2 regions of the Nonomuraea sp. NPDC049486 genome follow, and region 2 is predicted to be linked to the other one. Evidence: predicted binding sites of a transcription regulator. Region 2 holds the regulator's gene; the other holds the start of a gene.
The links. The regulator HrcA, encoded in region 2, represses chaperone genes, less so after heat shock. The targets are predictions, from matches to a motif close to TTGGCACTCTCNNNNNGAGAGTGCCAA.
Positions count from the first base shown of each region.

Region 1 (15,338 bases), on a different contig from region 2:
TACAGCGAGGTGGCCGAGCAGCTCAAGATCCCGCTCGGCACCGCCAAGTCGCGCATCCACCAGGCGCGCAAGTACGTGCAGGGTGTGCTGGGCGACGACTACCGGTGAGATCGTTCATCTCGGAGAGTGAGACGACTGTCCATGTCACGTGGTTGATTGGGTAGAGTCCGAGTCAGCAGCACCACACAACTGAACATTGCTCATCCAGAGGGGTGGAGGGACCGGCCCTGCGAAGCCCCGGCAACCCTCCCGGCTTGTGACTCGCGACCTGGCGAGGCCGACCGGGACAGGGTGCCAATTCCGGTCCGCGGTCAGGGTGGCCGCGGACGAAGATGAGGGAAGGCCTCGCTTCATGTCGCTCGACTTCGGTCCCGCCACTGCTCTCTCCTGCCGCGAGTGCGGCGCCCGCTATCCGCTCGGCCCCAACTTCGCCTGCGTCGAGTGTTTCGGGCCGCTGGAGGCGGCCTACGACTTCGGCGACGTCAAGAGGTCCGACATCGAGTCGGGCCCGGCCAGCATCTGGCGCTACCGTTCCCTGCTGCCGGTGCCCGCCGACGTCGCGAGCAAGCCCAACATGAACCCCGGCTGGACGCCGCTCGTCAAGGCGGGCAACCTGGGCCGGGCGCTCGGTCTCAAGTCCCTGTACGTGAAGGACGACTCGGGCAACCCCACCCACTCCTTCAAGGACCGGGTGGTGGCCATCGCCGTCGAGGCGGCCCGCAACTTCGGCTTCCACACGCTCTCCTGCTCCTCGACCGGAAACCTGGCCGGGGCCGTGACGGCCGCCGCCGCCAGGGCGGGCCTGGACGCGTGCGTGTTCATCCCCGCCGGGCTGGAGCAGGCCAAGATCGCCATGGCCCGCGTCTTCGGCGGCAGGCTCATCGGCATCGAGGGCACCTACGACGAGGTCAACCGGTTCTGCTCGGAGCTGATCGGGGACCCGATGGGCGACAAGTGGGGGTTCGTCAACGTCAACCTGCGGCCCTACTACGCCGAGGGCTCCAAGACGCTCGCGTACGAGATCGCCGAGCAGCTCGGCTGGCGGCTGCCTGAGCAGATCGTCATCCCGATCGCGTCCGGCTCCCAGCTCACCAAGATCGACAAGGGCTTCAAGGAGCTGATCCGGCTCGGGCTGGTCGACGACACGCCCTACAAGGTCTTCGGGGCGCAGGCGCTCGGCTGCTCGCCGGTGTCGGCCGCCTACAAGGCCGGCCACGACGTGGTCCAGCCGGTCAAGCCCGACACCATCGCCAAGTCGCTGGCCATCGGCAACCCCGCCGACGGCCCTTACGTGCTCGACATCGCCCGGCGCACGGGCGGCGCCGTCGAGGACGTGACGGACGCCGAGATCGTGGCCGCCATCAAGCTGCTGGCCTCCACCGAGGGCATCTTCGCCGAGACGGCGGGCGGCGTCACGGTGGGTGTGCTGAAGAAGCTCGTCGAGACCGGGCAGCTCGACCCGGAGGCCGAGACCGTGGTGCTCAACACCGGCGACGGGCTCAAGACGCTCGACGCCGTCGCGGCCGACGCGCAGCCCACGGCCGTGATCCGGCCCTCCCTCGACGCGTTCCGCGCGACTGTCTGACAATCAGGAAAGGCGAGACCATAACATGAGCGTTTCTGTGCGGATTCCTACCATCCTGCGCACGTACACCGGGGGCAACGCGGAAGTGAGTGGGGAGGGCGCGACTCTCCGTGACGTCCTGGCCAAGCTCGATTCCGACTACCCGGGGATCGGCGCCCGCATTCTGGATGAATCGGGCAAGATTCGGCGTTTTGTTAACGTCTACGTGGGGGAAGAGGACGTCCGATTCGCCCAAGGTCTGGACACTCCGGCCCCTGAGGGCACGCAGATCTCCATCATCCCGGCCGTCGCGGGCGGCTGAGCCCCCCGCTCGGCGGAGCGATCGTCTGGAAGGCGCCCCATGTGGGCGCCTTCTCCCTTTTGTGGGAAATTCAACCTTGAACTACTCAGCTAGGGGTGAAATAAGGCTTTTGCGGATTGACTCTGTTGCCGACCGCCATGCCACAGGTATGGTCGAGTGCGATCGTCAGACGATATCCCCATAAGTCATGGCGATTGTGGGTCTCGCAGACGAATGGGCGAGATCCCTGAGCCCAGTAAGAGGAGTCGGAAGTGGCGCAGGGCACCGTCAAGTGGTTCAACGCGGACAAGGGCTACGGCTTCATCGCGGTAGACGGTGGTAAGGATGTATTCGTCCATTACTCGGCAATCATGATGGACGGGTATCGCTCTCTCGAACAGGGACAACGGGTCGAGTTCGAGATCACGCAGGGCCAGAAGGGGCCGCAGGCGGAATCCGTCCGCGCTGTCGCCTAGCTGGTGCGACCGGCAGCTCGCACGCCAGCGCAGTGCGTGTGACTGCCACCTCACATTGGGGTACGGCGGGCCGCCCGGGGCCCGCCGTACGGACACCTTCGACGGCGATCTGTTGACCTGGCCAGGTGCGGAGTCAGCTTGCACTCGACAGGGTAGAGTGCTAAACAGTCGTTGGCACTCTATGTTGATGAGTGCCAACGGGGATCGAGACGATGGGGCCTGCCGAACGGAGATGTGGGCCCACATGCCGTCGCGGGCGTCGGCTCGATCTCACCAGGACACCCTGCATCTGGGAGGTCTCGCCTAATGGCAGCCAAGATGATCGCGTTTGACGAGGACGCCCGGCGCGGTCTCGAGCGCGGGATGAACCAGCTCGCCGACGCGGTGAAGGTCACGCTGGGCCCGAAGGGCCGCAACGTCGTGCTGGAGAAGAAGTGGGGCGCCCCCACGATCACCAACGACGGTGTCTCGATCGCCAAGGAGATCGAGCTCGAGGACCCGTGGGAGAAGATCGGCGCCGAGCTGGTCAAGGAAGTCGCCAAGAAGACCGACGACGTCGCGGGCGACGGCACCACCACCGCCACCGTGCTCGCCCAGGCGCTCGTACGTGAGGGCCTGCGCAACGTCGCTGCCGGCGCCAACCCGATGGCCCTGAAGAAGGGCATCGAGGCGGCCGTGGAGCGCGTCAGCGAGGAGCTCTCCAAGCTGGCCAAGGACGTGGAGACCAAGGAGCAGATCGCCTCCACCGCCTCCATCTCCGCCGCCGACCCCGAGATCGGCTCGCTCATCGCCGAGGCGATGGACAAGGTCGGCAAGGAAGGCGTCATCACCGTCGAGGAGAGCAACACCTTCGGTCTGGAGCTGGAGCTCACCGAGGGCATGCGCTTCGACAAGGGCATGACGTCGATGTACTTCGTCACGGACTCCGACCGCATGGAGGCCGTGCTCGAGGACCCGTACATCCTGATCGTCAACTCGAAGATCTCGGCCAACAAGGACCTGCTGCCGCTGCTCGACAAGGTCGTGCAGTCCGGCAAGCCGCTCCTCATCATCGCCGAGGACATCGAGGGTGAGGCCCTGGCCACCCTGGTGGTCAACAAGATCCGCGGCCTCTTCCGCTCGGTCGCCGTCAAGGCCCCGGGCTTCGGCGACCGCCGCAAGGCCATGCTCGCCGACATCGCCATCCTCGCCGGCGGCCAGGTCATCGCCGAGGAGGTCGGTCTCAAGCTGGAGAACGCCACCCTCGACCTGCTGGGCCGCGCCCGCAAGGTCGTGGTGACCAAGGACGAGACCACGATCGTCGACGGCGCCGGTGACGCCGACGCGATCGCCGGCCGGGTCAACGAGATCCGCGCCGAGATCGACCGCACCGACTCCGACTACGACCGGGAGAAGCTCCAGGAGCGCCTGGCCAAGCTGGCCGGCGGCGTGGCTGTCATCAAGGCCGGCGCCGCCACCGAGGTCGAGCTGAAGGAGCGCAAGCACCGCATCGAGGACGCCGTGCGCAACGCCAAGGCGGCCGTCGAGGAGGGCATCGTCCCCGGCGGTGGCGTGGCGCTGCTGCAGGCCGGCGCCAAGGCGTTCGACAAGCTGGAGCTGCCGGGCGACGAGGCCACGGGTGCGGCCATCGTGCGCAAGGCGCTGGAGGAGCCGCTCAAGCAGATCGCGGTCAACGCCGGCCTTGAGGGCGGCGTCGTGGTCGAGCGCGTCCGCAACCTCACCCCGGGTGAGGGCCTCAACGCGGCCACCGGCGACTACGTCAACATGTTCGAGGCGGGCATCATCGACCCGGCCAAGGTGACGCGTTCGGCGCTGCAGAACGCCGCCTCGATCGCGGCGCTGTTCCTGACCACCGAGGCTGTCATCGCCGAGAAGCCGGAGAAGACCCCGGCCGCTCCCGCCGGCATGCCCGGCGGCGGTGACATGGACTTCTGATCGAGGGTTCTCGACCCGAGGTTCTCGCGAGCGGCCCGCACCGGTGTTTCCGGTTCGGGCCGCTTCGCTTTTCCGACCGCCCTTATAGGCGGTTTTTTGTGCGCCGCCACTATCCGTATATCGCTGATAACGTTCTGATATACCTGAGCCGGCGAAAACGCCTCACTTCCGTAGCCCTAAAGGGGCTTGACCCATCGCGACCACTGCGGTTGGGGCGCATAACCCGCGGCGGTCCAGGCGTGGTGGGCGAGCGTGTTGTCATGAAGGACCATCGCGTCGGCCCGGAACGCGCCGAAGGCGGCGAAACGCGCCTCGGCGGCGGCCAGCAGGGCGGTGGCGACGCCCTTGCGACGGTGAGCCGGATGGACGGCCAGGCGATAGAGATGGGCACGCCACCCGTCCCAGCCCGCGATCAGCGTGCCGGCCAGCGCGCCGTCCAGCTCGGCCAGAAGCAGCGCATCCGGGTCGCGCTCGACCAGCGCCCGCACCTTGCCGGCCGAGTCGTGACGGTCGGTGCCCTCGGCGGCGTGCAGCCAGAACTCCAGGACAGCTCCGACGTCCGCCAGGCCCCCCGGACGGATCGTTAGATCGCTCATGGGGGCGAAGCTACCAAGGCGCGGCACCGCCCCCCGGAGGAGGCGGTGCGCTCGCGTGGTCAGATCCCGAAGTGCGGGACGATGTGGCCGCGCGCCAGGGTGTTGGCGGTGATGTTGAAGCCCACCACGGCCGGGCTGGTGTCGGTGTCGAGGCCGAGGGTGTCGACGCCGAGCGCGTGCACGGTGAACACGTAGCGGTGCGGGTCGCCGGGAGGCGGCGCGGCGCCGCCGTAGTCCTTGGAGCCGTAGTCGCTGCGGGCGTGCTTGGCGCCCTGCGGGAGACCCTTGAACTCGGGCGCGGTGCCGGCGCCCGTGGGCAGCTCGGTGACCGACGCCGGGATGTCGAACAGCACCCAGTGCCAGAAACCGCTGCCCGTGGGCGCGTCCGGGTCGAAACAGGTCACCGCGTAGCTGCGCGTCTCCGCCGGGGCGCCTGACCAGCGGAGGCTGGGGGAGAGGTTCTGGCCCGTCATGCCCCAGTCGTTGAAGACGTGGAGGTCGCTCAGCCTCTCCCCGTCCGTCATGTCGTCGCTGTGGACCGTGAGCGAGGGGACCGACGGCAGGTATTCGTGTGGCAGCGGTGCTGGCACGGCATCCTCCTTGGGTGAGAGCTCCTTGACGTCATCCTAGAAGTGATCCCCTACCCCGCCACCGTCCCTGTCACGGGGCGAGCTGGGGTGGCAAGGGCTTGCGGTGGAGGACCGTGAGCGAGGTGACGGCACGGGTGAGCACCACGTAGAGGCGGGCCAGGCCGCGGGGCTCGGCGTCGACGATGTCGGCCGGCTCCATCACGATGACGTGGTCGTACTCCAGGCCCTTGGCGAGCGTCGCCGGCACCACCAGGAGGCGGTGCTCCTGGGTGGAGTCGGGGTCGAGGACGGCGTGCGCGACGCCCGACAGCGACTCGGAGACGGCGGAGACGGCGGCGTCGGGGACGATGACGCCGATCGAGCCCTCGCGGGCCAGCGCGTCGCGGACCGCCTCGTGGAGGTCGCCGGCCGGCCGGATCGAGAGGGACCCGGCGCCGGGACGCAGGGACCGGGGCGGGGCGAGCCCGGGGGCGATCGACGGCAGCAGGCGGGCGGCGTAGTCGAGGACCTCGCGCGGCACGCGGAAGCCCAGCGTCAGCTCGGTGACCTCGCCGTCCTGCCCGAGATGCGTCAGGACCGACCGCCACGACGTGGTGGACCAGGGGGTGGTGCCCTGGGCCAGGTCGCCGAGCACGGTGGCGGAGCCGTTGCGGCAGCGGCGGCCGAGCGCCCGCAGTTGCATCTCCGACAGGTCCTGCGTCTCGTCCACGACGAGGTGGCCGAGCGAGGGCGTGCGCTCGATCAGGTCGCGCAGCTCGTCGAGGAGAGCCGCGTCGGCGGCGCTCCACTTGGCGGACTTCCATCCCCGGTACGGTTTCCGCCAGAGCAGCAGCTGCCGCTCCTCGGGCGACAGGTCGGACCTGGCGGCCCTGGCGAGGAACTCCTCGTCCGCCAGCAGCCGATAGAGCACCTGCTCGGGCACCAGCTTCGGCCACACCGCGTCCACCAGCTGCTTGACCGGCCTGGACCGGGCCACCGCGTCCTGCACCCGGTCGTCGGGTGACTCGCCGCGCTGCTCCATCCGTACGAGCACGAGGTGCGCGAGCCGCTGGGCGAGGGCGGCGCGGCCGGGACCGTAGCGGGTGGTGCCGCGCAGCGAGGCGACGATCTCGCGCACCTCGTGGTCGGCCACCCGGAAGCGGTAGGCGCCCTTGGAGTAGACCAGGCCCTCTTCCGGCTTGACGATGTGGAGCCACAGGGCCCGCTTCAGCACGGCCGCCATCCGGGCGTCGCCCTTGACCGCGCCCACCGCGGGGTCCTCGGGGGCCGCGTGGTCGCCCAGCAGGCCGGCGACCGTGGTCTGGTCGACCTTGACCTCGCCCAGCGCGGGCAGCACCGAGGAGATGTAGGAGAGGAAGGCGCGGTTCGGCCCGACGATCATCACGCCCGCCCTGGCGAGCCGCTCGCGGTGGGTGAACAGCAGGTAGGCGGCCCGGTGGAGGCCGACCGCCGTCTTCCCGGTGCCCGGCGCGCCCTGCACGCAGACCGTACGGGTGAGCGCGGCGCGGACGATCTCGTCCTGGTCGGGCTGGATGGTGGCCACGATGTCGCGCATCGGGCCGGTGCGGGGGCGCTCGATCTCCTCGGTCAGGATGCGTGACGGGCCGATCTCGGTGCCCTGGTCGAGCCGTTCGTCCTCGTACGCGGTGAGCGCGCCGCCGTGGTAGCCGAACCGGCGCCGCAGCGTGACGTCCATCGGGTCGGCGGGGCTGGCCTGGTAGAAGGCGCGCGACACGGGGGCGCGCCAGTCGATGACCAGGGGACGGCTGTCGCCGTCGTGCACGTGGCGGCGGCCGACGTGGATCGTGGTGGGCAGGTCGTCGGCGGCCGAGCGGTCGAGCCGGCCGAAGAACAGCGGGGTGTCGGGGTGGTCGGCCAGGGCGGCCACGCGCTGGTCGAGCAGCGACTGCAGGATCTGCTGCGACACCCAGTCGCCGGCCGCGTCGGCCGACAGCGACTGCGCGTGCGCGCGCATGGCCGCCAGCGCGGCCCTGGACTCGGCCAGATGGGCCTGCTCGGCGGCGAGGACGTCCGTGGGCAGGTCCGGGGGTATGTCGGGGGCCAGTTGGTCTGTGGGCATGCGAAAGTGCCTCCCGGCGCTCGGAGGTGGGTAACAAGGCAGCGAATCCGCCAGTTTAATGCGGCTGTCGGGGTGGCTTCAAAGCATTTAGCCGTCGCCGGGGAGGGGTAAGAAGTCCGGCGTGGCGCGTGTGCGACTCGGCTTCTCCCCGATCCTTCCCACGATCGCGTGCTTCCTGCTGGCCACCCTCTGGGGGCTGTCGGTCTTCGCGGGCTGGGGTCTGGAGGCGTTCTGTGGCGGGTCGTCGCCGTCCTGCGTCCAGCGGCTCGCCGTGTTCTCCTCGGTCTCCGGGCTGTTCGCCGCGGTGGCCGCCTGCCTGACGGTGGCGGCCTGGGCGCTGCCGGCGGCGCGGCAGGACGAGCGGACGTTCACCCGGTTCATGGGGCTGAGCGTGGCCTCGTGGATCGCCGCGGAAGGGCTGCTGTTCCTCGGCGGGCTGCTGGCGAAGTGAACACTCCTCGCAAACGGCGGACATATAACGAAATGCCGCAAAATCCGGGCATACCAGGTGGCATTGCCGGATCATCGGGTATGTCGCAGCCGGATTCGGTTGCGGTGGTGTGAGGACGCAGTGAGGGGGGTGGTTCGATTGTCGACGACCCGCGGAGTCTCTTGGACGTGAGACCGGGATGCCTGGCCGCTCGATGAGCGGCCGGGCTCACACCCCGCCCAGCACGTCGTCGGCGTCGATGATCGAGTAGGCGTAACCCTGTTCGGCCAGGAACCGCTGCCGGTGCGCGGCGAACTCCTGGTCGACCGTGTCGCGGCTGACCACGGTGTAGAAGCGCGCCCCGCCGCCGTCGGCCTTGGGCCGCAGCACCCTGCCGAGCCGCTGCGCCTCCTCCTGCCGGGACCCGAACGTGCCGGACACCTGGATCGCCACGCTCGCCTCGGGCAGGTCGATGGAGAAGTTGGCCACCTTGGACACCACCAGGACCTGGATCTCCTTGTCGCGGAAGGCCTGGTAGAGCCGCTCGCGCTCCTTGATCCTGGTCTCCCCCTTGATCACCGGCGCGTTCAGGTGTTCGCCCAGCTCGTCGAGCTGGTCGATGTACTGGCCGATGACCAGCACCTGGTCGCCCAGGTGACGGCGTACGAGCGCCTCGGTGACCTGGGTCTTGGACGGCGTGGTGGCGCAGAAGCGGTAGCGCTCCTCCGACTCGGCCATCGCGTACGCCAGCCGCTCCTCGTCGGTGAGCGTCACCCGCACTTCAACGCAGTCGGCCGGGGCGATCCAGCCCTGGTTCTCCATCTCCTTCCAGGGCGCGTCGTAGCGCTTGGGGCCGATCAGCGAGAACACGTCGCCCTCGCGGCCGTCCTCGCGCACCAGCGTCGCGGTCAGGCCGACGCGCCTGCGGGCCTGGAGGTCGGCCGTCATCCGGAAGATCGGCGCGGGCAGCAGGTGGACCTCGTCGTAGACGATGAGGCCCCAGTCGCGCGCGTCGAACAGCTCCAGGTGGCTGTAGACGCCCTTCCGCCTGGTGGTCATCACCTGGTAGGTGGCGATGGTGACCGGACGGATCTCCTTCTTGCTGCCGGAGTATTCGCCGATCTCGTCCTCGGTCAGCGAGGTGCGCTTGAGCAGCTCCTGCTTCCACTGGTGGGCGCTGACCGTGTTGGTGACCAGGATCAGCGTCGTCGCCTGGGCGTGCGCCATCGCGGCCGCGCCGACGATGGTCTTGCCGGCGCCGCAGGGCAGCACGATCACGCCGGAGCCGCCGTGCCAGAAGGAGTCGGCCGCCTCCTGCTGGTAGGGCCGGAGCGTCCAGCTCTCCTGGACCAGCTCGACCCGGTGGTGCTCGCCGTCGACGTAACCGGCCAGGTCCTCGGCCGGCCAGCCCAGCTTGAGCAGCGCCTGCTTGATGTTGCCGCGGTCGCTCGGGTGGACGGCCACGGTGTCGTCGCCGACGCGCTCGCCCAGCATCGGCTGGATCTTCCTGGCGCGCAGCACCTCTTCGAGCACGGCCCGGTCGGTGGAGGTCAGCGTCAGCCCGTGGACCGGGTGCTTCTCCAGCCTGAGCCGGCCGTAGCGGGCCATGGTCTCGGCGACGTCGACGAGCAGGGCGTGCGGCACCGGGTAGCGGCTGTAGCCGATCAGGGCGTCGACGACCTGCTCGGCGTCGTGGCCGGCGGCGCGGGCGTTCCACAGCGCCAGTGGCGTGACCCGGTAGGTGTGCACGTGTTCGGGCGCGCGCTCGAGCTCGGCGAACGGGGCGATGGCCTTGCGGCACTCGTCGGCCCTCTCGTGGTCGACCTCGAGCAGCAGCGTCTTGTCTGATTGGACGATGAGCGGGCCGTCGTTCACAGCCATCCCTTCAAACGGTTGACGCCTATCCAACACGCGCGACGGCCCAAACAGTCCCCCGGACGGGGAAATCAGTCGTCGAAGTGGCCGTTGACGCCCAGGTAGAAGAACAGGACGGCCATCATCAGGAAGCCGGCCACCAGCACCACCCAGCTCGCGACGGTGAGCGTGCGGGCCTTCTCGGGCGCCGTGCCTGAACGCAGGGACAGGCCGGCCAGGACGGCGCCGACGACGCCGAAGACGTTGCAGCAGGAGACGACGCTGAAGAGGTTGAGCGCGAGCGCGACGATGCCGCTGACGTTGGGCTCGCCGCGGGCGTGCTGCGGGGGCGGCGGGTAGCCGCCGTAACCGTAGGACGGGGGCGGCTGCTCCCCGTAGGGGGCGCCGTAGCGCTGGTACGGGTAATCGTCCTCGCTCATGCCACCTCCTGACGGGTCAAGAAATATCACGGATCGGGCAAGATCCTGACTCGGTCGCCGATCCTGCTAACCGGCGAACCGCGCCCGCAGCGCCTTGCGGTCGAGTTTCAGCACGCTGGTGACCGGGATCGAGTCGACGAACGTGACCTCGCGGGGATACCTGACGCGGCCCACGCGCTCCCTGGCCCAGGCGATCAGCTCCTCGGCGGCGACCTCGGCGCCGGCCGCGAGCTGCACGAACGCGACGACCTCCTCGCCCAGCCGGTCGTCGGGGCGGCCGACCACGCCCGACATGACCACGCCGGGGTGCTGGTTCAGCACGTCCTCCACGTCGCGGGGGAACACGTTGAACCCGCCCCTGATGATCAGGTCCTTCTTCCTGTCGACCACGTACAGGTAGCCGTCGTCGTCGACGCAGCCGACGTCGCCGGTGCGCAGCTCGCCGTCGACCAGCGCGGTGCCCTCGGGGTCGGGCTCGTGCTCGCCCCAGTAGCCCAGCATCAGCGACTCGCCGGACACGCAGATCTCGCCCACGTCGCCCTGCTCCACCGGCTCGCCGGACGAGTCGCGGATCGTGATCGTGTAGCCGGGCAGCGGCAGGCCCACGCTGCCGGCCTTGCGCCGCCCCGGCGGGTTGAACGTGGTCACCGCGCTGGTCTCGGTCAGCCCGTAACCCTCCAGGATCGTCACGCCGGGCATCCGCCGTTCGAACTCCGTCAGCACCTCCTTGCCCAGCGGGGCCGCGCCGCAGGTGAGGAAGGCCAGGTCGGGCAGCGGGTGCGACTCCAGCGGCTCGGCCAGCAGCATCTGCAGCATGGCCGGCACGACGGTGCCGTACTGGACGCGCTGCTCGGCGGCGAGCCGGAGGAACGCCCCGGGGTCGAACCAGCGCATCAGCACGGCCTGGGGCGGCTCGACGGCGTGCATCCCGGCCACGGTGACGATCAGGCCGTACGCGTGCGAGAGCGGCACCGGGACGATCGCCCGGTTGATCCCCTCCTGGTGGGACAGCTCGTAGGAGGCCTTCGCGACCTGCCACAGGCCCGCGTGGCTGAGCATGACGCCCTTGGCCCTGCCGGTGGTGCCCCCGGTGTACATCAGCGCGGCCAGGTCGCCGGGGTCACGCGCCACCGGGCCGTGCTCGGCGGCCCGCTCCAGCTCGGCGGTGTCCACGTACACCGGCACGTCCACCCCGGCCGCCCGCACCGTGCCGGCCAGCTCCGGCGAGGTGACCACGGCGGCGGCGCCGCTGTCGAGCAGGATGTGGCGCAGCTCGGCGGCGCCCACCAGGAACACCACCGGCGTCACCACCGCGCCCGCAGCCCACAGCGCCTGGCAGACGAGCGGCACCTCGGGGGAGGTGGCCATCATCACGACCACGCGGTCGCCGGGCCGGATGCCGGCCTCGACGAAGCCGCCGCAGACGCGCCGGGCCCGCTCGGCGAGGCTGTGGCTGCGGTGCCAGACCCCTTCGTAGAACATCGCGTCGTAGTCGTCGAACCTGCTCCATGACTGCTCGGCCAGACTGCTCAGCGTGTGCTCGGTCACATGCCCTAACTTCCGCCGACTCGCGGCACGCAGTCAACCCCGCTCAGACGCCGGACACGCCGGTGATGCGGTGCAGGGCGAAGCGGTGGACGGCGGCCCTGGTCTCGTCGTAGGCGGTCAGGTAGCCGCCCTCCATCCGGGCCGGCTCCAGGATGCGGGAGGTGGCGTTGCCCTGCGAGTCGGTGTAGCCGATCCACACCCGCATCCCCTGCCTGATCGCGTCCTGCAGCTTCGAGATCGTGGCCGTCGCGGGGGTGCGGGGCACCTGGCCGCCCGGGGCGTCGACCGGCTCGCGCCGGGACAGGTGGGCCGCGTCGCCCGCGCGCAGCGCCCGCACGGCCGCCGCCGCCACGCCAGGATCGGGCTCGCCGGTCGGGGCCACCTGGCGGACCGGGGCGGGGCCCTCGGTGCGCCTGCTGTCGAGCTGGGAGATGATCACGTCGCCGTCGAGCGACTCGGGGACCGGCGCGTACCCCATCGCCCGCAGCGAGTCGACCAGCACCGCGCGCGACGAGCGCGAGGCGATGACCGTCGGCGCCAGCCTGCGCAGGCGCAGCGCCGCCGACCGCCGGTCGGCGGTGATCTGGTCGAGCAGCGCCGGGTCGTCGCAGCGGACGTAGGCGCTGGCGGTGCCGACGCGGATCCGGCCGTGCCGCCGCGCCACGTCGGAGACGAGGTACGACAGCGCCTGCGGGACCGGCGTGGCGGAGTGGCGCTCCAGCATGGCCAGCAGCTCCTCGGCGGCCTGGCCGGCGTCGAGCGCGCGCCGCACCGAGCTCTCGCTGAACCGGTAGACGGTCGCGCCCCCTTTGGACTCCACGTCGGCGGCGAGCGTCATCCAGCGGTTGAGCTCGCTGGTCAGCGGGCCGGGCGCGACCGCCGTCAGATCGGCCTGCAGCAGCACGTGGTCGACCGGCTCGGGCAGCAGCGGGGCCAGCACCGGCGCGGCCTCCGCACCGGTGATCAGGGCCCGCCCGTGGCCCGACAGCACGCCGAGCCCGGTCAGCCCGAGCTGCTCGGCCTCGCGCAGCGCGAACTCGGTCAGCTGCTCGCGCAGCGGCCCCCGGCGGCGCGGCTGCTCCCAGGCCAGCCGTTCCAGCACCGAGTCGTGCGCCGGGGCGAGCCCCGGCGCGGAGGCCAGCACGCCCATCGTGGCCTTGCGCACCCCGGCGGCCGACGAGCGGCGCAGATCGGGGTGGAGCGCGTTGAGCGGCTTGTCGCGATCGTCACGCTCGCCGACCAGTCCGGGCACCCGGTCCATCGCCAGCCAGGCCGCGGCCAGCGCCACCCAACGGTCGGCGGTCGACCTGACCCGCCACAGGTCGTAGCCGCTGGTCGGCAGCCACTCGCCGTCGACGCTGCCGCCCGCCGCGACCAGCCCCGACGCGTACGCGACCTCCACCACCAGCGCGGCCACCCAGTCGGGCAGGTCGAGCTCGCCCGCCGTGCGCTTCATGTCGCGCACGCCCAGGCCCCCGGTGCGCAGCACGCCCGGCGGCTCGATGCTCCAGCGCTCGCACAGCTCCTCGACGGCCCGCACGAACGCGAACGCCTGCCCGGCGGCCGTGCGGTCGGCCAGATCCTGACCCCGGGACGTGCCCTCCAGCGAGGGCGGCAGCGCCAGCAGGTCGCGGTGCACCCGCCCGCCCCGCAGATACAGGCCCACCTCGCGGGGCAGCGTCACGCTCTCCTCACCCGCCGCCGCCAGCAGGCCGCGGGCCAGCAGCTGCTCGATCGGCGAGCGGGCGGAGGCGACGCGCACCTCGCGCCGGGCGTTCGGCACCCGCCCGGTGGGCGGGCCCCACGCGAGCTGCTCCAGCGCGGCCCGCGACTCCGGCGGCACCTCCTCGATCAGCTTGCCCGGCTCGGCCAGCGCCGCCGCCAGGCGCTCCCGGCCGGACCCGGTGGTGCCCGGCGCGACGTCGTCGGCCATCTCGTCGAGCTGCTCCGGCGCATGGTGGCGGAACGCCACGTCGGCGGGCGGGCCCAGGCCGGCCGGGTCGTCCAGCACCTTGCGCACGCCCGGGGCCAGGTCGAGCGCGCTGTCGGGCCCGTACACGAGCCCCAGGTCGCGCAGCCGGTCGAGCGCGGACGTCAGCGCCGGCTCCGGCTTGCCCGCCGCCAGCGCCGCCGCGACCGTCTCGCGCAGCGCGGTCTTCCTGACCGGGCCGTCCCGGACGGCGAGCGTCTCGACCACGGCGAGCGTGAAGCGGTCGAGCCGGTCGAGCACCCGGGCGATCGCCGACGGGCTGCTCGCCCGGGCGGCCAGGCCCTCCAGATGCGCCGGCACCGGAGTGATCAGCTCGGGGCGCGCGGTCACCAGCGCCCGCAGCTGCTCGTCGGTGCGCCCCCTGATCCACTCCGTGAACTCCATCGTTGCCATGGTATGTCCCTGCTGATTGGGGCAGCATTGCTAGGCGTGATAGAGCGAGCCGACCAGCTGATTCTCAACTACGTCAGCAAGGCCGCCGACGCGGCCCACGGCGTGCTGAGACCCGAGCAGCGGCTCGACTTCACCAGGCGGCTGCGTACCAGGATCGAGGCCGAGCGGCGCGGCAGCCAGAGCGCCAAGGACGTGACCAGGCTGCTCGCCCGGTTCGGCGACCCGGTGCTGCTGGTGGAGCGCGAGGCCCGCCGCCTCGCGGAGACCGCTCCCCTCGAAGCCGCCGCGGTCGCTCCCGCGGGGGAGGAGGCCACCGCCGCGTTCCCGAAGATCCGCGACGACGTGCCGCCGGGCGTGGCGCGGAGCAGGCGGGAGGCCGAGCGGCGGCTGGCCAGGGAGGCGCGCGGGCTGCCGTTCGCGGGGTTCCGCAGGGCCGCGATGTCCGTGGCGAACCCCATGGTCACCGAGGGCAGGGACGCCAGGACCGTGGTCAAGGAGCACCCCCGGGAGGTCGCCGCGCTGCTGGTGCTCGTGGTGGCCGCGCTCCTGGTGCCGTTCGACCTGGCGCCCGTGGCGATCTTCCAGGTGCCGGTGATCGCGTGGGCGGCCGGCTCGGCGATGGTGATGTTCAGCGACACGTGGGCCCTGCGCGACCGGCTGATCGGCATCGGCTCCCCGTTGCTCGGCTACAGCGCGGGCGGGCTGATCGTGGGGGGTCTGCGGGTCGGCGGCGAGCCGGGGCTGGAGGCGTTCGTGGTCGAGTTCTTCAACGCCAGCGGCGTCATGTTCATGGTCGGCACCGGCGTGAGCGTGGTCTGGCTGGCCTACCGGCTGGTCGATCAGGAGTGAACGGCCGCGGGCGACGGCAGCAGCCCGACGGCCAGCCGGACCCACGCCGCCACGAACTGGTCCTTCTCCGTGTGCCCGGGCGTCTCGCCCACCGTCTCCTGGAACAGCCGGTACTGCACGACGGCGCCGCCGAGCACGGCCGAGATGCCCTGCCAGTCGACGTCGGCCGACCGGTATTCGGGCTGGGCGTGGAACCAGGTCACGATGGCGTCGAACATCGGCTGCAGCAGCCCCTGCCGCACCACCGCCACCAGCTCGGGGAACTGGCTCAGGTCGCGGAAGAAGATGCGGG
Region 1 is NZ_JBFAPV010000011.1:274,428-289,765, reverse strand. Features, by position in the region: gene AB0K05_RS30445 (RNA polymerase sigma factor) at 1-108, shown strand, start outside; SAM riboswitch class I at 198-339, shown strand; gene thrC (threonine synthase) at 353-1,585, shown strand; gene AB0K05_RS30435 (MoaD/ThiS family protein) at 1,611-1,886, shown strand; gene AB0K05_RS30430 (cold-shock protein) at 2,138-2,341, shown strand; gene groL (chaperonin GroEL) at 2,648-4,276, shown strand; gene AB0K05_RS30420 (GNAT family N-acetyltransferase) at 4,453-4,872, opposite strand; gene AB0K05_RS30415 (YbhB/YbcL family Raf kinase inhibitor-like protein) at 4,932-5,396, opposite strand; gene AB0K05_RS30410 (AAA family ATPase) at 5,533-7,542, opposite strand; gene AB0K05_RS30405 (hypothetical protein) at 7,664-7,993, shown strand; gene AB0K05_RS30400 (DNA repair helicase XPB) at 8,201-9,853, opposite strand; gene AB0K05_RS30395 (hypothetical protein) at 9,919-10,266, opposite strand; gene AB0K05_RS30390 (AMP-binding protein) at 10,333-11,814, opposite strand; gene AB0K05_RS30385 (helicase C-terminal domain-containing protein) at 11,858-14,188, opposite strand; gene AB0K05_RS30380 (hypothetical protein) at 14,234-15,046, shown strand; gene AB0K05_RS30375 (TetR/AcrR family transcriptional regulator) at 15,037-15,338, opposite strand, start outside.
Region 1: groL (chaperonin GroEL) is a predicted target of HrcA. The motif match lies at 2,513-2,539, and genes of this name have one in related genera.

Region 2 (15,338 bases):
GCACCCGTCGCCCGGCCGCGGCGTCACGGCACAGGTGACCCTCCCGGAGGAACTCCTGGCCGTGCAGCCCGCGGAGGCGGTCAACGGGTCCCGGTGACCGGCCGCCCGCCGCGTCCCGTCGTCAGCGGCCGTTGAAGGCGTCGCGGAGACGGGAGAAGAAACCCTGCTGGCCGGGCGCGAACTTGCCCGGCGGCCGCTCCTCGCCGCGCAGCTTGGCCAGCTCGCGCAGCAGCTCCTCCTGCGGGGGGTCGAGGCGGGACGGGGTCTCCACGTTCACGTGGATGAGCAGGTCGCCGCGGCCGGTCTCGTTGAGGCGCTGCACGCCGCGGCCGTACATGGTGATGACCTGACCCGACTGCGTGCCAGGGCGGACGTCGATCTCCTCGGCGCCGTCGAGGGTCTCGACGGTGAGCACGGTGCCGAGCGCGGCGGCCGTCATCGGGATCTGGACGGTGCAGTGGAGGTCGTCGCCGCGCCGCTCGAAGATCTCGTGGGAGCGCTCGACGATCTCCAGGAAGAGGTCGCCGGGCGGGCCGCCGCCGGGGCCGATCTCGCCCTCGCCGGCGAGCTGGATGTGGGTGCCGTCCTCGACGCCCGCGGGGATGCGGACCTTGATCGTGCGGCGGGTGCGGACCCGGCCGTCGCCCGAGCACTCCTGGCACGGGTGGCGGATGATGCTGCCGAAGCCGCCGCACTGCGGGCACGGCCGCGTGGTCATGACCTGCCCGAGGAAGGACCGGGTGACCTGGGAGATCTCGCCGCGGCCGTTGCACATGTCGCAGGTGTCGGGGTGGGTGCCGGGCGCCGCGCCGACGCCCTGGCACACCTCGCACAGCACGGCCGTGTCGACCTGGAGCTCCCGGGTGGTGCCGAACGCGGTCTCGCGCAGGTCGAGCTCGACCCGGATCGTCGCGTTGCGGCCGCGGCGGGCGCGCGAGCGCGGGCCGCGGGCGCCGCCCGTGGCGGTGCCGAAGAACGCGTCCATGATGTCGCTGAACGGGAAGCCGGCGCCGAAGCCGCCGCCCGGCGCACCCGCCCCGGCGCCGCCGAACGGGTCGCCGCCAAGGTCGTACATCTGGCGCTTGTTCGGATCGGAGAGCACCTCGTAGGCCTGCGTGATCTCCTTGAACCGCTCCTGCGTGGCGGGGTCAGGGTTCACGTCGGGGTGCAGCTCGCGGGCCAGCCGGCGGTAGGCCTTCTTGATCTCGTCCTGACTGGCGTCACGGCGCACCCCGAGGGCGGCGTAATAGTCGCTGTTTGCCACTTATCGACCTCTTAAGATGCAGCCAGAATCTGGCTGACGTAGCGTGCCACCGCGCGCACGGCGCCCATCGTCACGGGGTAGTCCATCCTGGTGGGGCCCAGAACGCCGAGCCGGGCCAGTTGGTTGTCGCCTTGACCGTATCCCGTCGCGACGATGGACGTGCCCCGCAGTCCGGTGTAGGCGTTCTCCGATCCGATGCGCACGGTGAGGGCGGAAGGTGTGTCTGAGGAAGTCTCGCCGAGCAGGCGCATGAGCACCACCTGCTCTTCCAGCGCTTCGAGCACCTCGCGCAGGCCGACGCTGAGGTCGGCGCCGGCGAGGTTGGCCGCCCCGGCGAACACGATCTTCTCGTCGTGCCGTTCGACGAGCGTCTCCAGCAGGACGGACAGGATCGTGGCCATCGCCGGCCGCTCGTCGACCGGCAGCCGCTCGGGCAGGTCCGAGACCAGCTCGGGCACGCTGCTCAGGCCGCAGCCGTCGAGGCAGTCGTTGAGCACCCCGCGCATGTGGGCGATGCGGTGCTCCTCCACCACCTCGGGCAGCTCGACCATGCGCTGCTCGACGCGGCCCATGTTGGTGATCAGCACCAGCATGACGCGGCGGTCGTGGAGCGGCACCAGCTCGACGTGGCGCACGGTCGAGCGGTTGAGCGTCGGGTACTGCACGACGGCGACCTGACGGGTGAGCTGCGCGAGCAGCCGCACCGTGCGCATCACCACGTCGTCGAGGTCGACCGCTCCCGCCAGGAACGTCTCGATGGCCCGGCGCTCGGCCCCCGACAGGGGCTTGACCTGGGAGAGCCTGTCGACGAACAGGCGATAGCCCTTGTCCGTCGGCACGCGCCCGGCGCTGGTGTGGGGCTGGGCGATGTAACCCTGCTCCTCCAGCGCCGCCATGTCGTTTCTCACGGTCGCCGGCGACACCTTCAGATTGTGACGCTCGGCGAGCGCCTTGGAGCCCACCGGTTCGTTGGTCGAAACGTAGTCTTCGACAATGGCGCGTAGCACCGCGAGCTTCCGATCGTCGAGCACGTGCGCACCTCCTACCGCCGCTTTCAGGGAAACGCCAGACCTAGCACTCTGTGTTCCCGAGTGCCAAGTGTACGGGTCTCGCTCACAGGGTGCGATAACACCGTTGTCCCCGCTGCTGGCACGCGTGAACGACAAGCATCACAATTGCCGACATGAACGACAATCCACCCCAGCGGCCTGTTGATCCGCCTTCAGGGCAGGATCCTCCTTTTGGTCAGCCTTATCCCCAGGGTGAACCTTCCCCGTACGCGCCGCCACCCCCACATTCCGGCCCGAACCCGTACGGATCTCAACCCCCCGGCCCCTACGGGCCCCCGCCCCAAGCGGGTCCCGGGCCGTACGGCGGGAGTCCGTACGGTCAGCAGCAGCCCGGCTACGGGTACGGGCAGCAGCCGCAGTTCGGCGGGCCGCAGTACGGGCCGCCGGGAGCACCCTACGGACGCCAGGTGGACCCGAAGGAGCTCCGCCCGCGGCTGCGGTGGATCGCGGTCGCGTGGGGCGTGGCCGTCGCGTGCGTCGTGGCGGGCGTGGTCCTGTTCGTCACCGGCATCGTGAACACCGTCGAGGACATCGCCCCGTCCACGACGTTCGCCGCCGGCGAGACGGTCACGGTCTCGCTCGACCCCGACGACCGACCGTCCGTCTACGTCTCCACCGACGCCCGGGTGAACTACCGCTGCGAGATCTCCGGCGGGCCCGGCCAGGCGCGGCTCGTCAACGCGCCGGGCTCGCAGACGGTCACGGCCGGCAGCCGGACGTGGGAGCAGATCCTGCTGGTCAACGCGCCCGCCGCGGGCGAGTACCAGCTCACCTGCGTCATCCAGGAACAGGGTGACGTGCTGTTCGGCGTGGGCAGGGACGCGCTCTCGGCGGCCGGCGGCATCGTGGGAGGACTGGCGGCGCTGCTGCTCATCCCCGGCGTGGGCGTGCTCGGCGCGATCATCGTGACGGTGGTCGTCCTGATGCGGCGGAGCGGCCATCGCAAGCGCCTCGCGACGGCCGGGTGATTTGCTACGGTCCCCGTGTGTACGACGGCGATGTTCTAGCGGGAAACTGGCGGCGTCCCGGCAAAGGGAAGATCCCCCAAGTGGCCGCCGAACCGGACCTGGTCGTGGAGGACGCCGACAGCGGCTTCTGCGGCGCGGTGGTGGCCTGCGACAAGGAGGCGGTGACGCTGGAGGACCGCTTCGGCAAGCGGCGGCTGTTCCCGCTGGCGCCCGCCGCTTTCCTGCTGGAAGGGCGGGTCGTGACGTTGGTGCGGCCGCAGGCCGCCGCGCCGCGGGGTCACAGGCGCAGCGCCTCGGGGTCGATCGCGGTCGAAGGGCTGCGGGCCAGGGTCGCAAGGAAGAGCCGCATCTACGTCGAAGGCGTGCACGACGCGGCGCTGGTGGAGAAGATCTGGGGTCACGACCTGCGGGTCGAGGGCGTGGTCGTGGAGTACCTGGAAGGCGTCGACGACCTGCCCGCGATCGTCGGCGAGTTCGGCCCCGAGCCGGGGCGCAGGCTGGGAGTGCTGGTCGACCACCTGGTGCCGGGTTCCAAGGAGAGCCGCATCGCGGCCCAGGTGACCTCGCCGCACGTCCTCGTGGTGGGCCACCCGTACGTCGACATCTGGCAGGCGGTCAAGCCGTCCGCGCTGGGCATCCGGGCCTGGCCCGAGGTGCCGCGCGGGGTTCCGTGGAAGGAGGGCGTGATCGCCGCCCTGGGCTGGCGGATGGAGCCGGCCGACGCGTGGCGGCGCATTCTGGGCGCCGTCTCGACCTACGCCGACCTGGAGCCGGAACTGCTCGGCCGGGTCGAGGAACTGATCGACTTCGTTACGGAGGCATCGTGAGCCAGGATCCGCACCCACCGCCGTCCGACGAGGACGCGACCCGCCGCATCCCCACCGACAACCCCCCGCAGGGCTACGGCCCGCAACCCGGCTCCGAGCCCGGGTACAGGTACGGCCAGCAGCCCGGTTCCGAGCCCGGCTACGGGTACGGCCAGCAGCCCGGCCACGGCTACGGACAGCAGCCCGGGTACGGGCAGCAACCTGGTTACGGCTACGGGCAGCAGCCACAGCCGCCGTACGGTCACCAACAGCCTCCGTACGGTTACGCCGCCCCCCACCGGCAGCCACCGCACGTCCCCGGCAGGTACGGCCCGCGCCCGGGCACCGACGACACCACCATGGCCATGGTCTCCCACCTGCTGGGCCTGCTGGTCTCCTGGGTCGGCCCGCTGATCGTCTACCTGATGAAGAAGGACGAGTCCCCGTACGTCAGGGACCAGTCGGCGGAGGCGCTGAACTTCCAGATCACCATGTTCATCGGCTTCATCGTCGCCGCCCTCTTCTCGATCATCCTGATCGGCCTCCTGCTGCTGCCGATCGTCTGGATCATCGCGCTGATCTTCCAGATCCAGGCCGCCATCGCGGCGCAGCGGGGCCAGAACTACCGCTACCCGATCAACATCCGCCTCATCACGTGAGCAGGTCGCGGACCAGCGCGTCCGCCAGCAGCCGGCCGCGCAGGGTGAGCACCATGCACCCGGCCTTGAACGCCTCCGGCTCCAGCAGCCCGCCGGCCAGCGCCGCGGCGACCTTCGGGCGCGCGCCGGGCGCCACGTCGGCCAGCGGGTAGCCGGAGTCGAGCCGCAGCTCCAGCATGAGCCGCTCGGTCTCGCGATCCTCGGCGGTCAGTTCCTCGCGGGCGTGCGCGGGCGAGTGGCCGGCGGCCAGGCGCTGGGCGTACGGGGCCGGATGCTTGACGTTCCACCACCGGGTGCCGCCGACGTGGCTGTGGGCGCCGGGGCCGACGGCCCACCAGTCGCCGCCGGTCCAGTAGAGCAGGTTGTGGCGGCAGCGGGCGGCGTCGCCGGTGGCCCAGTTGGACACCTCGTACCAGCGGAGCCCTGCCTCGGCCAACATCTGGTCGGCGATGAGGTAGCGGTCGGCGGCCACGTCGTCGTCGGGCATCGGCAGCTCGCCGCGCCGGATCCGGGCGGCGAGACGGGTGCCGTCCTCGACGATGAGCGAGTAGGCCGAGACGTGGTCGGGCCCGGCCTCGACGGCGGCGGCCAGGGAGGCGCGCCAGTCGTCGTCGGTCTCGCCGGGAGTGCTGTAGATCAGGTCGAGGTTGACGTGCTCGAACCCGGCCTTCCTGGCCTCCAGCACGGCCTGGCCGGCCCTGCCTGGGGTGTGTTGCCGGTCGAGCACCCGCAGGACGTGCTCGCGGGCGCTCTGCATGCCGAAGCTGACCCGGGTGAAGCCGCGCTCGCGCAGCTCTTCGAGGTAGCGCGGGTCGACGGACTCGGGGTTGGCCTCGGTCGTCACCTCGGCGCCGGGCGCCAGGCCGAACTCGGCGTCGATGGCCGCGAGGATCCTGCCCAGGTCGCGGGCGGGTAGCAGGGTCGGGGTGCCGCCGCCGAAGAACACCGTCTCGACCGGCAGCCGGGCCTCGCCGAGCACCCGCCGCGCGAGCCGTACCTCCGCTATCGCGGTGTCGGCGTAGTCGCCGTGTGAGGCGCCGGGGCCTAGCTCGGCGGCGGTGTAGGTGTTGAAGTCGCAGTAGCCGCAGCGCGTCACGCAGAACGGGACGTGCACGTAGAAGCCGAACGGCCGCTCGCCGAGGCCGCGCAGCGCGCTCTCGGGCAGCTCGCCGGAGGCGGGCGCGGGATCTCCGTCAGGCAGCGTGGAAGGCACGTCTCCAGTCTGCCCGGTCCCATTGACTGCCCGATCCAGGAGATCTACGATCCGGGACAACTTATAGGAAAGTTTCCTATAAGTCAGGAGGCGCACCCCGTGAAGAAGAGCATCCTCATCGCCCTCTCCGTCTTACTGTCCCTGACCGTGACCGCGCTGCCCGCCGAGGCCGGGGGCGACCGTTTCAAGCGGGTCGCGTACTTCGTCCAGTGGGGCGTCTACGGGCGCGACTACCACGTCAAGGACGTCGACACCAGCGGCGCCGCAGCCAAGCTCACCCACGTCAACTACGCCTTCGGCTTCGTCGACGCCGCCGGTGACTGCTACTCCCCCGACCCGTGGGCCGACTGGCAGCGGCCGGTGCCGGCCGAGCAGAGCGTGGACGGCGTCGCCGACGCGCCCGGCCAGGCCCTGAACGGCAACCTCAACCAGCTCCGCAAGCTCAAGGCCAAGCACCCCCGGCTGAAGGCGCTCATCTCGCTGGGCGGCTGGACCGGCTCGAAGCACTTCTCCGACGCCGTGCTCACTCCTGAGTCGCGCGCCAGGCTGGCCGCCTCCTGCATCGACCTGTGGCTGCGCGGCAACCTGCCCGGTCTGGAGCCCGGCGCGGGCGCGGGCGTGTTCGACGGCATCGACCTCGACTGGGAGTGGCCGGGCTCGTCCGGCGCCGAGGGCAACGTGATCAGGCCGGAGGACAGGCGGAACTTCACCCTGTTCCTGGAGGAACTGCGCGCCCAGCTCGACGCGTACTCCCGGGACGCCGAGCTGAGCGCCTTCCTCCCCGCCGCCGCCGCGAAGATCGACGCCGGCTTCGAGGTGCGGCGGGTGTTCGACCTGCTCGACTTCGCCACCGTCCAGGGCTACGACCTGCGCGGCAACTGGGAGCTCCGGACGGGCCACCAGGGCAACCTGTTCACCGACGGGCGCGACCCGAACGAGGTCCGCTACAGCGTCGACCAGACCGTCCGCGACTACCTGCGGCGCGGCGCCCCGGCCCGCAAGCTCGTGATCGGCGTCCCCGCGTACGGGCAGGGCTGGACCGGCGTCACCGGCGGCGGGAAGGGCCTCTACAAGGCGGCCACCGGCCCCGCCCCCGGCAAGTGGGCCGCCGGCGTCGAGGACTACAAGGACCTCGTGACCAAGCCGGGCAAGCGCCACCGCGACCTGCTCACGGGCACGCTCTGGATGTACGACGGCAACGAGTTCTGGTCGTACGACGACCCGGCGGTGATGCTGCAGAAGGCCGCGTACATCCGGCTCAAGGGGCTGGGCGGCGCCATGCTGTGGTCCATCGACCAGGACGACTCCCGCGCCTCGCTCACCACGGCGCTGCACAAGGTCCTGAGGTGACCTCCCCGCGTTGATCCCTCGCGTGGGCGCGCTCGCGCCCACGCGGGGAGTCCCCCGAAGCTACGAGGGCACGCCCAGGACGCGCTCGGCCACCCGGTCCCATCGCTCGTCGTATCCGGGGACCTCCAGGATGCGGCGCAGGAGCTCCTCGTCGCCGTGGTAGGCCAGGAAGGACTCGGCCACGGTCACGCTCGCCGCCGGCCGGTGGACCACCTCCACCTCGTCGCCCACGCCCAGCTCGCCCAGCTCCAGCACCCTGAGGTACGCGCCGGGCCGGGCGGCCTCGGTGAAGCGCTTGACCCAGCGGGGCTCGTCCAGCCAGTTGCGGAAGACCACGCACGGCACGCGGGGGGCGGCCACCTCCAGGAGCGTGCTGCCGATCCGCCAGCGCTCCCCGATCAGCGCGCCGTTGACGTCCAGCCCCGAGGTCGTGAGGTTCTCGCCGAACCTGCCGTCACGCAGCTCGCGGCCCAGCTCCCGCTCCCACCAGTCGTAGTCTTCCCTGGCGTAGGCGTAGACGGCCTGGCCGGGGGATCCGTGGCTGGGTTTGTCGGCACGCTCGTCACCGGCCAGGCCGTTGGCCAGGACCGCCACGCGGTGGGTCACCGGCCGCTTGTCGATGGCCGTGCGCTTCAGCTTCCCGGCCCAGTCAGCGTCGACAGCTTGCCCGATATTTACCGATATAACACGCATACGGGGGACGGTATCGGAGCCTCCTTGCCTTGAGCGATGAAGTACCAGGCCAGACAGGTGACCATCTCCGCCACGTCAGGCCCGGTCGTCGGCGAGGTCTAACAAGGTCTCCAGGGCGGCCTGGCGCGCCTCCTCCACGGACGCGCCCCGCTCCCCGAAGCACTCGGCCGCCACGTCGAGCAGCGCCGTCACCACGGCGGCGTCGGGATAGGGCACGTCGACCACGACCTTGCCGTCGTCGCCCAGCACCGCCGGCCTCATGTGGGCCCGCAGCAACCGCCGCGTCTCCTCAGCCACGGCGACCCCCAGCACAGCGGCACGCTCCATGCGCTCAGCAGCCATCATCTCACCCTCCAGTCGCACAGGTGTTCGGATGCCCAAGCTAACGGGGCCCACCGACAAAACTCCGGCCTCCCGGCGGATGCCCGAGAAGCGGGTCACTTCTGAACCGCGCGCCGAAGGTGATCGTCTCAGGGGCATGAGAAGAAGCTGGGCCGCGGCCTCGGCACTGGTGCTCGCCGCGTGCGGCGGCACGGGGGTTGACCAAGCGGGCGAGAGCACGCCGACGACCGCGCCTCCAGCGGCCACACGGACGACCGCCACCAGCCCAGCCACACCGACCACCTCAACCAGCCCGGCCACACCGACCACCTCAACCAGCCCGGCCACACCGACCACCTCGACCAGCCCGGCCACACCGACCACCTCGACCAGCGACGCCACCTCGACCAACCCGGCCACACCGACCACCGCGACCAGCCTGGCCACTGTGACCAGCCAGGCCACCACGGCCACGGCCACGGCCTCGGCCGACCGACCCGCCGCTGAACCGGCCGCTCCCGGCCGTCCTGTCGCCCAGTGGCTGCGGGTGGGCGGGCTGGCCGCACCCGGCCTCGGCGCCGTCCGCCCTCCGACGCTGGTGGTCTACGCCGACGGCCGGGCCATCGCCGGCGCGGCCCACGAGCTCCACCTGCCGCCCGCCGAGGTGGAAGCCCTGGTCAAGGCCCTGGATCAGGATCTGGCCGGGCAACCCGCCACCGCCTCGCCCCGGCCCGGCTCGCCGGCGTTCCATGACGCGCCCACGACGATCCTCGGCGTGGACGGCGGCGGCGGGATGCGGGAGGTGCACGTGCCGTACCTGGAGCACGCCGCGACCCGCTACGACGCCGCGCTCGTCACCGCCCGCGACCGTCTCTCCCATCTCGCGGGCCGCGTCACCGCGCGGGGCCGGACCTACTCCACCGATCGCGTACGCCTGTCCGCCGAGCGGCTCGCCTCCCCCGGGACGACCGCGGAACCCCTGCCGCAGGGTGTACCCCTGCCACCCGATACGACCTCGGCCCGGAAGGACTACAAGGGCCACAAGGCGACCGCCATCACCCGGCTGATACCGGGCGACGGATCATGGCACATCTACCGCCTGCCGACCGGCGGGCATCTCGCGCTCTCGTGGCGCTACCTGCTCCCCCACGAGTGAGAGAACCCGTCGACTTCGAAAGCGTCGCCCGATTCGCCAGGCAATCGCTACCAATCGATGGAGAGCATGGACACACAGCGGCTGCAGTCCGGGCTGCGCCTGGTCGCACGCGGCCTGGAAGAGGTCGGGGCGGCGCTCGGCGAGCACGAACCGGCGAGCGAGGACGAGCGGACGGCCCAGGTGATCCAGGAGTGGGGGTTGCCGCGGGCTCACCCAGAAGGAGTCCTCGGAGCTTCCCAGCGCCACGGGTTCGCCCTCCAGATCACCGAGGGCTGGACACGCGGCGACTGGGTCGAGATCGGCGACGACGGCCTGCGCTACCTCACCGGCAAGTCGCACCGCTGGCTGGAGGAACGGCGACGAGCTTCTCCGTACGCGGCTACGAGATCGACGCGCAGGGCCACCTCGACAACGCAGTACGGCGACCATGCCCGCTGGGAGCTGCTGCGCGCGGCCGGGATCGGGGCGGACGACCTGCGGAGCGGCGTCGGCCCCGTCACGCTGGAGAACACCATCCGCTACCTCCGCGCGGGCGACGAAGTGGACGTGACGTGCGCGTTCGAGTGGAGTGAGGGCAGGACCTTCCGGGTGCGGCAGGAGTTCCCGCGCCCCGCCGGAGAGCTGGCCGCCGAGCTGACGGGCGTCGGCGGGCTGCTCGACCTGCGCGCCCGGCGGCTGCTCGACCTGCGCGCGCGACGGCTGGTCGACGATCCGAAGGCCCGCCGGCGGCCTCACCCGAGCTGCTGGGTCTCTGACCGGAGGCCCCGGATCCGCGCGACGATGGCTAGGCTCGGGATGTGGACGACAAGATCATCAAGGTTCGCGGCGTCACGGTCGAGCTCGAAGGCGTTCCCGTGCTGCGAGACCTGAGCCTGGCGGTCGCGCGCGGCGAGGTGGTGGCCGTCGTCGGCCCCAACGGGTCGGGGAAGTCGACCCTGCTGCGCTGCCTGGCCGGGCTGGTGCCGGTGTCCGCCGGATCGGTCGAGGTGTTCGGCGCGCCCCCGGTCGACGGGCCCGCCTTCTGGCGCCGGGTGGCGTGGGCGGCCGACGAACCGGCGTGGTACCCGGGGTTGACCACGCGCGAGCACCTGGAGCTGATGCGGGCCGTCCACGGCGAACCCCGGCTGGAGGTCGAGGCGGCGCTGGAGCTGTTCGGGCTGTCCGCGCGGGCCGACGCGCCTCCGCTCAACCTGTCCACCGGCCAGCGCCAGCGCCTCGCCCTGGCCGCCGCCCTGATCAGGCCCAGCGAGCTCCTCCTGCTCGACGAGCCCGAGCGCGGCCTCGACGCCGCCTTCCGCGAGCGGCTCGGCGCCCTTCTCGCCGACTACGCCGCCGCCGGCGGCACCGTCGTGGCGGCCACCCACGACGCCGCCCTCGCCACCGGCGCCCGCCAGGTCTTCCCGGGCAACCAGCTCACGTCCTGACCGCCGTCCGATCACCGAGAAGGAACCATGAACGACGCCACCGACGCCCGCCTCGCACGCGCGTTCGTCCGGTCACGGCAGCGCCGGCCGGTCAGCCTGCTCGACCGGTACGTCTCCGTCTTCATGCTGGCCATCGCCGTGGCCGTCTTCGGCAACCCGGTGACCACGGCCGTGACGGGTCTCGCCGGGCAGGTGGACGCGGGCCGGATGGGGCCGGGGGTGGCGCTGGTGATGCTGGCGCTGACCGGATTCCTGGCCCTGGGACGGGCGGCGGGCCCGGTGGTGCTGCCGGCCGCCGACGCCTCGTGGCTGCTGCTGTCGGGCGTCGGCCGCCGAGGGCTGCTAGGGCGGCCCGTCCGGATCCTCGCGGTGATCACGCTCGCGGCCGGGGCGCTGCTCGGGCTGGCGTTGCTCACCGCGCTGGGAGCTCCCGACCAGCTCGTCTGGCGGCTGCTCGCGGCGGTGGTGCTGGGGATGTCGGCGAGCGCCGGCGGGATGGCCCTGGCCGTACTCGGCCAGGGATCGCAGGCGTGGCAGACCTGGTCGACGGTCGCGCTGGTGGCGGTGCTGGCGGTGGCGGTGGCCGCGGCCATCGGACCGGCGCGCGAACCGCTCGCCGCCGTCGCCGCCGCGCCGGTGCAGGCCCTCGGAGCCGCCGCGGCGGGCGCGCTGGCGGCGGCGGCCCTTCTGGTACGTCATGCGTGGACGGCGCTCGACCGGATACCGGCGGGCACGTTGATGGGCGCGGCGACGAGGGCACGCCACCTGACCACGGCGGCGACGCAGCTGGATCCCGGCGCGCTCACCTGGGCGGCCGAGGACGACCACTGGCGGGGCAGGCGGCTGCGTTCCCGGCGCTGGCCGTCGCTGCCGGCCCCGCTCGCGCTGGCCTGGCAGGACTGGCGCCGGGTGGCGCGCCGCCCCGGCCGCCTGGCCCTGATGGCGGCCACCACCACCCTCCCTGCCCTCCTCACCCAAGCCACCGGCGCCGCCCCCACCAACCTTGGCCGCGGATCAGCCACAGAAAGCCTCACGGGGATGCCGGACGCAGGAAGTCCCGCAAGCGCCGGAGGCGGGCAGAGCGCAGAAACCCTTGCGGGGATCGCAGGCGGGCCAACCGCGGAAAACCTCACGGGGATCGGAGGCGGGCCAACCGCGGAAAACCTCACGGGCATCGCAAGCGGGCCAACCGCCGGTGGTGGCGTGCCAATGGAGGGAGTCGGTGCGCTGGTGGGCGGGCTGGCGCCAGCCGCGTTGCTCATCGGCGGGGCGCTGGCCGTGGCGGCGAGCGCGGTGGCCGGGGCGCGGCGGGACGCCGACAATCCGGCGCTCGCCCGGCTGGCCGCCGTCGGCACGCGCGCGGCCCTGCTGGCCCGCGCGCTGCTGCCGGCGCTGCTCGCCGCCGCCTGGATGGCCGCCGCGCTCGGCTGGCTGGCGGCGGCCGGGGCCGTCGCGGGCCCCTGGTGGGCGTTCGGACCACTGGCCGCGCCCGCCCTGGCGGCGGGCGCGCTCCGGATGGCCCGCAGGCCGCCCGTGGACCACTCGCTGCCGCTGATCGACACCCCGGCGGGCGCCATCCCGACGGGCCCGGTGTTCTGGGCGGCCACCGGCCCGGACCTGGCCCTGCTGGGCAGCCTCCCGACGCTCGCCGCACTGGTCACACAGCCCGCGGACCCGTCTGGCCACCTGGCCGCCCAAGCCGTCACCGGCCTAGGCGCGCTCGCCGCGTACGCGTACCGACAGAAGGCTCGATAAGCGCCGACCCGCTGTCTGCCGCGCGTACGCGTACCGACAGAAGCGGTAGAGCCCTTACTTCTTGGGCTTGTCGGAGCCGGAGTCGGTCGACAGCGCGGCCACGAACGCCTCCTGCGGCACCTCGACCCGGCCGACCATCTTCATCCGCTTCTTGCCTTCCTTCTGCTTCTCCAGCAGCTTGCGCTTACGGGAGATGTCGCCGCCGTAGCACTTGGCCAGGACGTCCTTGCGGATGGCGCGGATGTTCTCGCGGGCGATGACCCGGGCCCCGATCGCGGCCTGGATCGGCACCTCGAACTGCTGCCTGGGGATCAGCTCGCGCAGCTTCTTGGCCATCTCGGTGCCGTACGTGTAGGCCTTCTCGCGGTGCACGATGGCGCTGAAGGCGTCGACCGGCTCCCCCTGCAGCAGGATGTCGACCTTGACCAGGTCGGCCTCCTGCTCCCCGGCCGGCTCGTAGTCGAGCGAGGCGTAGCCGCGGGTGCGCGACTTGAGCTGGTCGAAGAAGTCGAAGATGATCTCGCCGAGCGGCAGTGTGTAGCGGATCTCGACGCGGTCTTCCGAGAGGTAGTCCATGCCGAGGAGGTTGCCGCGCCGCCCCTGGCAGATCTCCATGATCGCGCCGATGAACTCGGACGGGGCCAGGATCGTCGACTTGGTCACCGGCTCGAAGACCTGCGCGATCTTGCCGCCGGTGGGGAACTCCGACGGGTTGGTGACGGTCAGCTCGCTGCCGTCTTCCATGATCACGCGGTAGATGACGTTGGGCGCGGTCGAGATCAGCGACAGCCCGAACTCGCGCTCCAGCCGCTCGCGCACGATCTCCATGTGGAGCAGCCCGAGGAACCCGACGCGGAAGCCGAACCCGAGCGCCGCCGACGTCTCCGGCTCGTAGACCAGCGCCGCGTCGTTGAGCTGCAGCTTGTCGAGCGCCTCGCGCAGCTCTGGGTACTCGTCGCCGTCGATCGGGTAGAGGCCGGAGAACACCATGGGCTTGGGGTGCTCGTAACCGGCCAGCATCTCGCCGGCGGACTTGACGGCGGAGGTGACGGTGTCGCCGACGCGCGACTGCCGCACGTCCTTGACCCCGGTGATCAGGTAGCCCACCTCGCCGACGCCCAGCCCCAGCTCGGCCGGGCGCGGCTCGGGCGAGATGACGCCGATCTCCAGCGTCTCGTGGGTGGCGGCGGTCGACATCATGAGGATGCGCTCGCGCTTGCCCAGGTGGCCGTCGACCACCCGCACGTACGTGACGACGCCGCGGTAGGTGTCGTAGACCGAGTCGAAGATGAGCGCCCGCGCGGCCGCGTCGGCCCGGCCGACCGGGGCCGGCACCTCCCGCACCACGTGGTCGAGCAGTTCGCGCACGCCCTCGCCGGTCTTGCCCGACACGCGCAGCACGTCGGACGGGTCGCAGCCGATCAGGCCCGCCAGCTCCTCGGCGAACTTCTCCGGCTGCGCCGCCGGCAGGTCGATCTTGTTGAGCACCGGGATGATGTGCAGGTCGGCGTTCATGGCCAGGTAGAGGTTGGCCAGGGTCTGCGCCTCGATGCCCTGGGCAGCGTCGACCAGCAGGATCGCGCCCTCGCACGCCTGCAGCGACCGGGACACCTCGTAGGTGAAGTCGACGTGACCCGGTGTGTCGATCATGTTGAGGACGTGGCCGTCATACGGCAGCCGGACGGCCTGGGACTTGATCGTGATGCCGCGCTCTCGCTCGATGTCCATCCTGTCGAGGTATTGAGCGCGCATGGAGCGGTCGTCGACCACCCCCGTGATCTGCAGCATCCGGTCGGCAAGCGTGGACTTGCCATGGTCGATATGCGCGATGATGCAGAAGTTGCGGATCAACGCGGGGTCTGTCTGGCCAGGCTGAGTGCGCACCGAAGTCCGTTCCGACAGGTTTGAGGTCAAGCGTCTTTCATGGTGACATGCCCGGGTGATGTCCCGAACCGTCATCCGCCGCGGCCTGCGCCTGATCGCGCTCGCCTCGGTCGTCATGGTCGCGCTGATCGGCGTCTTAGCCGCCGCGTTCCGGCTCCAGTTTACCGGGGCTCCGGCCGGGTGGGCGATGAGCACCGGCAACGACGCCCTCTGGCTGGGCCACATGTGGGTCGACGGCCGCCGCGACGAGCAGGACGTGCGCGTCCTCGCCGAGCGCCTGCGCACCACCGGCGTCAAGGACCTGTACGTGCACTCCGGTCCCTTCGAGCTGGACGGGAGGCTCGATCCGGCCAAGTATCCGAACGCCTCACAGTTCGTCCAGTGGGCGAAACGGCATATGCCGGGCGTGCGCATCTCCGCGTGGCTCGGACAGAAGGTCAAGAACGGCCTGGACCTGGACGATCCCGCCGCCCGCCGGAACGTGCTCGACGGCGTCGCGGCCGTCATGAAGGCCGGGTACGACGGCGTCCACTACAACTTCGAGCCGCTCGGCGACGGCGACACCGACTTCCTCGTCCTGCTGGACGAGACCAGGCGGCACGCCTCCCTGGTGTCCACCTCGACCCCGCAGATCGAGCCGTACCCGCTCATGCGGATCGGCACGAGGGCCGTCATGGGCCACGACAAGTACTGGTCGCCCGGATACTTCCAGGAGGTCATGTCCCGGGTCGACCAGGTCGCGGTCATGACGTACGACTCCGGCCTGCCGCTGGAG
Region 2 is NZ_JBFAPV010000003.1:273,964-289,301, reverse strand. Features, by position in the region: gene AB0K05_RS10185 (nitrate- and nitrite sensing domain-containing protein) at 1-97, shown strand, start outside; gene dnaJ (molecular chaperone DnaJ) at 122-1,264, opposite strand; gene hrcA (heat-inducible transcriptional repressor HrcA) at 1,276-2,295, opposite strand; gene AB0K05_RS10170 (hypothetical protein) at 2,742-3,302, shown strand; gene AB0K05_RS10165 (DUF3097 domain-containing protein) at 3,320-4,129, shown strand; gene AB0K05_RS10160 (DUF4870 domain-containing protein) at 4,126-4,767, shown strand; gene hemW (radical SAM family heme chaperone HemW) at 4,760-5,980, opposite strand; gene AB0K05_RS10150 (glycoside hydrolase family 18 protein) at 6,080-7,330, shown strand; gene AB0K05_RS10145 (MOSC domain-containing protein) at 7,391-8,023, opposite strand; gene AB0K05_RS10140 (hypothetical protein) at 8,099-8,818, opposite strand; gene AB0K05_RS10135 (hypothetical protein) at 8,793-9,500, shown strand; gene AB0K05_RS10130 (acyl-CoA thioesterase) at 9,567-10,370, shown strand; gene ccmA (heme ABC exporter ATP-binding protein CcmA) at 10,298-10,924, shown strand; gene AB0K05_RS10120 (DUF6297 family protein) at 10,952-12,679, shown strand; gene lepA (translation elongation factor 4) at 12,734-14,563, opposite strand; gene AB0K05_RS10110 (hypothetical protein) at 14,622-15,338, shown strand, end outside.